Regions from separate parts of the Streptomyces sp. NPDC097981 genome, predicted to be linked through region 1. Evidence: predicted binding sites of a transcription regulator. Region 1 holds the regulator's gene; the other holds the start of a gene.
What was found. Region 1 encodes HrcA, which represses chaperone genes, less so after heat shock. Its sites were predicted from a motif close to TTNGCACTCNGNNNNNCNGAGTGCNAA; they were not measured.

Region 1 (3,407 bases):
CGCGGCCCAGCAGGACCGGCTCCAGGTCCTTGTAGGACGTCACGCGGGACAGGATGTGCTGCCACGCGGCTCCGGTGTTCTGCGGCCAGCCCAGGGCCCGGCAGACGCCCGTCTTCCAGTCCTGGCCCCGCGGGACCACCGGCCACGCCCCGATGCCCAGCGCGGACGGCTTCACCGCCTGCCAGACGTCCACGTAAGGGTGGCCGACGATCAGGACGTCCGGGGAGGCCGCCGACGCCGCGATACGGGACTCCTTCGAGCCCGGGACCAGGTGGTCCACCAGGATCCCCAGGCGGGCGTCCGGGCCCGGGCCGAACTCCGCCACGATCGCGGGCAGGTCGTCGATGCCCTCCAGGTACTCCACCACCACCCCCTCGATCCGCAGGTCGTCGCCCCAGACCCGCTCCACCAGCTCGGCGTCGTGCCGGCCCTCGACGTAGATCCGCCCGGCGCGGGCCACGCGGGCGCGCGCCCCGGGGACCGCCACGGAGCCCGACGCGGTGCGCAGCGGCGCCTGCGGCGCCCGCGAGGGGCGGGTCAGCGTCACCACGGCGCCCTCCAGCAGGAACCCCCGCGGCTCCAGCGGGAACACCCGCCGCTTGCCGAAGCGGTCCTCCAGGGTCACCGTGCCCGCCTCGCAGGCCACCACCGCGCCGCAGAAGTCCGTACCCGCCACCTCGACCACCAGGTCGGGCTCGGCCGGCACCTCCGGGACGGGCTGGGCGCGCTTCCACTGGGGGGTCAGGTCGGGGGAGTACTCACGCATCCGGCCGACAGTAGAAGAGCGCGCGCCCTCAGAGGCCCGACACGCCGAACTGCGCGCGCAGTGTGTCCCGTTGCGCACGGACGAAAGCCGCGGAGACCACCGCTCCGTGACCCGGCACGTACAGTGCGTCGTCCCCGCCCAGCGCGAGCAGCCGGCCGATGGCCGCCGGCCACTGCGCCGGCACCGCGTCCGGGCCCGCCTGGGGTTCGCCCGACTCCTCCACCAGGTCCCCGCAGAACACCACCTCGCGCTCGCCCGGCACGCACACCGCCAAGTCGTGCCGGGTGTGCCCGGGCCCGACGTTCGCCAGCAGCACCTGCACCCCGCCCAGCTCCAGCGTCCACTCGCCGGACACCGGATGCCTCGGCACCACCAGCAGGTCCGCCGCCTCGGCCGCCTCCGCCGCGTCCAGTCCCTGCCGTACCGCGTCGTCGCGCAGCTCCTCGCGGCCGGCCGACAGCTCCGCGTCCAGCCCGACCGCCCCGAACACCTCGGCGCCGGCGAACGCGGCCCCGCCCAGCACGTGATCGAAATGTCCGTGGGTGAATGCGATATGCGTCACGCGCCGGCCGGTCAGCCGTTCCGCCTCGACCCGCAGCTGTGCGCCCTCCCGTACGCACGAGCCCGGATCGATCAGGAGGACCGACTCGTCCCCCACCACCAGTCCCACGGTGCAGTCCCACACCGGAAGCCGCCGTCGGCCGGTCCGCCCGGTCAGCCGCTCCCAGCCCGCCTCTTCCCAATGCACGTCCATGCCGCGACGCTACCTTGGCGGGCCGCCCTTGCCAGGGGCTGACTACCCGGCCGTACACTGGCCGGGGGATCTCTGGCACTCGAACGCCCGGAGTGCCAACGCAGCAGATGTGACCGACCACGACAAGCGCCGACGACCAGCTGGAGGTGTGCGCGATGCTCAGCGAACGCAGACTCGAGGTGCTGCGCGCCATCGTCCAGGACTACGTCGGGACGGAGGAGCCGGTCGGCTCCAAGGCGCTCACCGAGCGGCACCGTCTCGGCGTCTCGCCGGCCACCGTGCGCAACGACATGGCCGTGCTGGAGGAGGAGGGCTACATCGCCCAGCCCCACACCAGCGCCGGCCGGATCCCCACGGACAAGGGCTACCGGCTCTTCGTCGACAAGCTGGCGGGGGTCAAGCCGCTGTCGACGCCCGAGCGCCGGGCCATCCAGAACTTCCTCGACGGCGCCGTCGACCTCGACGACGTCGTGGGCCGGACCGTACGGCTGCTCGCGCAGCTGACCCGGCAGGTCGCCGTCGTCCAGTACCCGAGCCTGACCCGGTCCACGGTCCGGCACGTCGAGCTGCTGTCGCTGGCTCCGGCGCGGCTCATGCTCGTGCTGATCACCGACACGGGCCGGGTCGAGCAGCGGCTCGTCGACTGCCAGACGCCGTTCGGCGAGACCTCGCTCGCCGATCTGCGGGCGCGGCTCAACAGCCGGGTCGTCGGCCGCCGGTTCACCGACGTGCCGCAGCTCGTGCAGGACCTGCCGGAGTCGTTCGAGCCGGAGGACCGAGGCACGGTGTCGACTGTGCTCGCGACCCTGCTGGAGACGCTGGTCGAGGAGGCCGAGGAGCGGCTGATGATCGGCGGAACCGCCAATCTCACGCGCTTCGGACACGATTTTCCCCTGACGATCAGGCCGGTGCTCGAAGCGCTGGAGGAGCAGGTCGTGCTCCTCAAGCTGCTGGGCGAGGCCAATGAGTCGGGAATGGCCGTACGGATCGGGCATGAGAATGCCTACGAGGGACTGAACTCCACGTCCGTCGTCTCGGTCGGCTACGGTTCGGGCGGCGAAACTGTCGCCAAACTCGGCGTGGTCGGACCGACCCGCATGGACTACCCCGGAACGATGGGAGCGGTACGCGCAGTGGCACGTTACGTCGGACAGATCCTGGCGGAGTCGTAAGTGGCCACGGACTACTACGCCGTTCTCGGCGTACGCCGCGACGCATCTCAGGACGAGATCAAGAAGGCCTTCCGCCGCCTCGCGCGGGAACTCCACCCGGACGTGAATCCGGATCCGAAGACGCAGGAGCGCTTCAAGGAGATCAACGCGGCCTACGAGGTGCTCTCGGACCCGCAGAAGAAGCAGGTCTACGACCTCGGCGGAGATCCGCTGTCCTCCTCGGGCGGCGGCGGTGGCGCGGGCGGATTCGGGGCGGGTGGCTTCGGCAACTTCTCCGACATCATGGACGCCTTCTTCGGCCAGGCCTCGCAGCGCGGCCCGCGCTCGCGGACCCGCCGCGGCCAGGACGCCATGATCCGCCTCGACCTGGAGCTGGACGAGGCCGCCTTCGGCACGACCAAGGACATCCAGGTCGACACGGCCGTCGTCTGCACCACCTGCTCCGGCGAGGGCGCAGCCCCCGGCACCTCGGCGCAGACGTGTGACATGTGCCGTGGTCGCGGTGAGGTGTCGCAGGTCACCCGGTCCTTCCTGGGCCAGGTCATGACCTCGCGCCCCTGCCCGCAGTGCCAGGGCTTCGGCACCGTGGTCCCGACCCCGTGCCCCGAGTGCGCGGGCGACGGCCGGGTCCGCTCCCGCCGCAGCCTCACGGTCAAGATCCCGGCCGGTGTCGAGAACGGCACCCGGATCCAGCTCGCGGGCGAGGGCGAGGTCG
Region 2 (3,407 bases), on a different contig from region 1:
GGGGCGCGCGGGCGGGAGGACCGCGGAGCGGGAGTCGTCACCGGGTGTGCCGGGTGCGGGCGGGCGCAGGCCGCCGAGGTCGGGCGCGTCCCCGAGGGCCCCGGTGGAGGCGACGGTCCGCCCCTGCGCGTCCCGTACGAGGACCAGGTCCACCCCGCTCTCCGGCGCCGGCAGCCGGCCGCCGGGCGGGAGGGTGCGGCCGTCGAGCTGGGCGGCGACCTTGCGGGCGGCGAGCTCGGTGCGGTTGGTGGTGTTGTCGAGGAGGTTGGCCCGCAGCAGGGCGTACAGCCACAGCCCGCCGGCGGCCAGGACGGCGGCCATCGCGAGGGCGGCGGCCAGGGCGGCGCGGCGCCGCAGCGGCCTGGGGCCGCCCGCCCTCCGGATCACGCCGGGCCGCCGTCGGGGGCCATCCGGTAGCCGGTGCCGTGGACGGTGAGGATCGAGCGCCGGCCGAAGGGGGCGTCGATCTTCTTGCGCAGCGAGGAGACGTACACCTCGACGATGTTCGGGTCGATGGCGTGCGGGGTGTCCCATACCTGGTCCAGGATGTCCTGCTTGGCGACGGCCCGGCCGGGCTGTTCCATCAGGCAGGCGAGCACGCCGAGCTCGCGGGCGGTGAGCTCGATGTCGTGCGTGCCGCGGCGGCAGCGGCGGCCGGCGGGGTCGAGGAAGAGGTCGCCGGCCTGGAGGGTGCGGTGGGGGTCCCCGGGCCCGGCCCCGTTTCCGGCCGCGGCCCGGCGGGCGAGGGCGCGGAGGCGGGCGGCGAGGACGACGAACGAGAACGGCTTGGTGAGGTAGTCGTCGGCGCCGGAGTCGAGGCCTTCGGCCTCGTCGTACTCGCCGTCCTTGGCGGTCAGCATGAGCACGGGCGTCGGGTCGCCGTCGGCCCGCATGCGGGAGCAGACCTCGTAGCCGCTGAGGCCGGGCAGCATCAGGTCGAGCAGGACGGCGTCGTACGACCCGGTGCGGACGAGGTCCAGGCCGCGGTGGCCGTCGTGGGCGACGTCGACCCAGTGGCCGTCGGCGGAGAGGCCGCGCCGCAGGGACTCGGCGAGGCCTTCTTCGTCTTCGACCACGAGAATGCGCACGCCCCAAGCGTCACATACCCCCCGGCCCACCCGGCCCGGCCCCGCTGCCGGGAGCCGGGCCGCCCGGGGCCGGGTGCGGCCCCGGATCCGGGCGGTCCAGCGGAGCGTGTTGGCACTCCGCTTGACCGAGTGCTAATCGCCGGAATAGTCTCGCACCTGGCACTCGCCCCCGGTGAGTGCCAACACAGCGACGGGCAGGTCCGGCACCCGCGACGACGGATCCACCTGGTCGCCACCACAGACAGTTAGCCCCGTGAGATCTCCGAAGGGGGAGGTCGGATCGTGACGACCACCAGCTCCAAGGTTGCCATCAAGCCGCTTGAGGACCGCATCGTGGTCCAGCCGCTCGACGCCGAGCAGACCACGGCCTCCGGCCTGGTCATCCCGGACACCGCGAAGGAGAAGCCCCAGGAGGGCGTCGTCCTCGCCGTGGGCCCGGGCCGCTTCGAGGACGGCCAGCGTCTCCCGCTGGACGTCAGCGTCGGCGACATCGTGCTGTACAGCAAGTACGGCGGCACCGAAGTGAAGTACAGCGGCGAGGAGTACCTCGTCCTCTCGGCTCGCGACGTGCTCGCGATCATCGAGAAGTAAGTAAGACGTCAAACGTCTTTCGCTTCATCTGTATTGCTTGAGCTGCGCCCCTGGTCACCCCGCTGATTGCCGGGCGGCAAGGGGCGCAGTTCGTTAAACCCGAGTTTTCGAGAGGGCTGAACCGCTCACATGGCGAAGATCCTGAAGTTCGACGAGGACGCCCGTCGCGCCCTCGAGCGCGGCGTCAACAAGCTTGCCGACACGGTCAAGGTGACGATCGGCCCCAAGGGCCGCAACGTCGTCATCGACAAGAAGTTCGGCGCCCCCACCATCACCAACGACGGTGTCACCATCGCCCGCGAGGTCGAGCTGGACGACCCGTACGAGAACCTGGGCGCGCAGCTCGTGAAGGAGGTGGCGACCAAGACCAACGACATCGCGGGTGACGGCACCACCACCGCCACCGTGCTGGCCCAGGCGCTGGTCCGCGAGGGTCTGCGCAACGTCGCCGCCGGTGCTTCCCCGGCCGCCCTGAAGAAGGGCATCGACGCCGCGGTCAAGGCCGTGTCCGAGGAGCTCCTCGCGACCGCCCGCCCGATCGAGGACAAGTCCGACATCGCCGCCGTGGCCGCGCTCTCCGCGCAGGACCAGCAGGTCGGCGAGCTCATCGCCGAGGCGATGGACAAGGTCGGCAAGGACGGTGTCATCACCGTCGAGGAGTCCAACACCTTCGGCCTGGAGCTGGAGTTCACCGAGGGCATGGCCTTCGACAAGGGCTACCTCTCGCCGTACATGGTCACCGACCAGGAGCGTATGGAGGCCGTCCTCGACGACCCGTACATCCTGATCAACCAGGGCAAGATCTCCTCCATCCAGGACCTCCTGCCCCTGCTGGAGAAGGTCATCCAGGCCGGCGGCTCCCGCCCGCTGCTGATCATCGCCGAGGACGTCGAGGGCGAGGCGCTCTCCACCCTCGTCGTCAACAAGATCCGCGGCACCTTCAACGCGGTCGCCGTCAAGGCCCCCGGCTTCGGTGACCGCCGCAAGGCGATGCTCCAGGACATGGCCACCCTCACCGGTGCCACCGTCATCGCCGAGGAGGTCGGCCTCAAGCTCGACCAGGCCGGTCTGGACGTACTCGGTTCCGCGCGCCGCGTGACCATCTCCAAGGACGACACCACCATCGTCGACGGTGCCGGCAGCTCCGACGAGGTCCTCGGCCGCGTCAACCAGATCAAGGCCGAGATCGAGTCCACGGACTCGGACTGGGACCGCGAGAAGCTGCAGGAGCGCCTGGCGAAGCTCGCCGGCGGCGTCTGCGTCATCAAGGTCGGCGCCGCCACCGAGGTGGAGCTCAAGGAGAAGAAGCACCGCCTTGAGGACGCCATCTCGGCGACCCGCGCCGCGGTCGAGGAGGGCATCGTCTCCGGCGGTGGCTCCGCGCTCGTCCACGCCGTGAAGGTGCTGGAGGGCAACCTGGGTCTGTCCGGCGACGAGGGCACGGGTGTCGCGGTCGTCCGCCGCGCCGCCGTCGAGCCGCTGCGCTGGATCGCCGAGAACGCCGGCCTTGAGGGCTACGTCATCACCTCGAAGGTGGCGGAGCTGGAGAAGGGCAACGGCTTCAACGCCGCCACCGGCGAATACGGCGACCTGGTCAAGGCCGGCGTCATCGACCCGGTCAAGGTCACCCGCTCCGCGCTGGAGAACGCCGCTTCCATCGCCTCCCTGCTGCTCACGACCGAGACCCTGGTCGTCGAGAAGCCGGCCGAGGAAGAGGCCGACGCCGGT

Region 2: a site for HrcA is predicted at 1,198-1,224, ahead of groES (co-chaperone GroES). Genes of this name have one in related genera too.

What each region holds. Positions count from the first base shown of each region.
Region 1 covers NZ_JBEORW010000019.1:100,333-103,739, reverse strand. The annotation lists gene ABTY04_RS20000 (DUF3097 domain-containing protein) at 1-766, opposite strand, end outside; gene ABTY04_RS19995 (MBL fold metallo-hydrolase) at 795-1,520, opposite strand; gene hrcA (heat-inducible transcriptional repressor HrcA) at 1,676-2,692, shown strand; gene dnaJ (molecular chaperone DnaJ) at 2,693-3,407, shown strand, end outside.
Region 2 covers NZ_JBEORW010000014.1:54,158-57,564, reverse strand. The annotation lists gene ABTY04_RS16030 (sensor histidine kinase) at 1-387, opposite strand, end outside; gene ABTY04_RS16025 (response regulator transcription factor) at 384-1,088, opposite strand; gene groES (co-chaperone GroES) at 1,371-1,679, shown strand; gene groL (chaperonin GroEL) at 1,809-3,407, shown strand, end outside.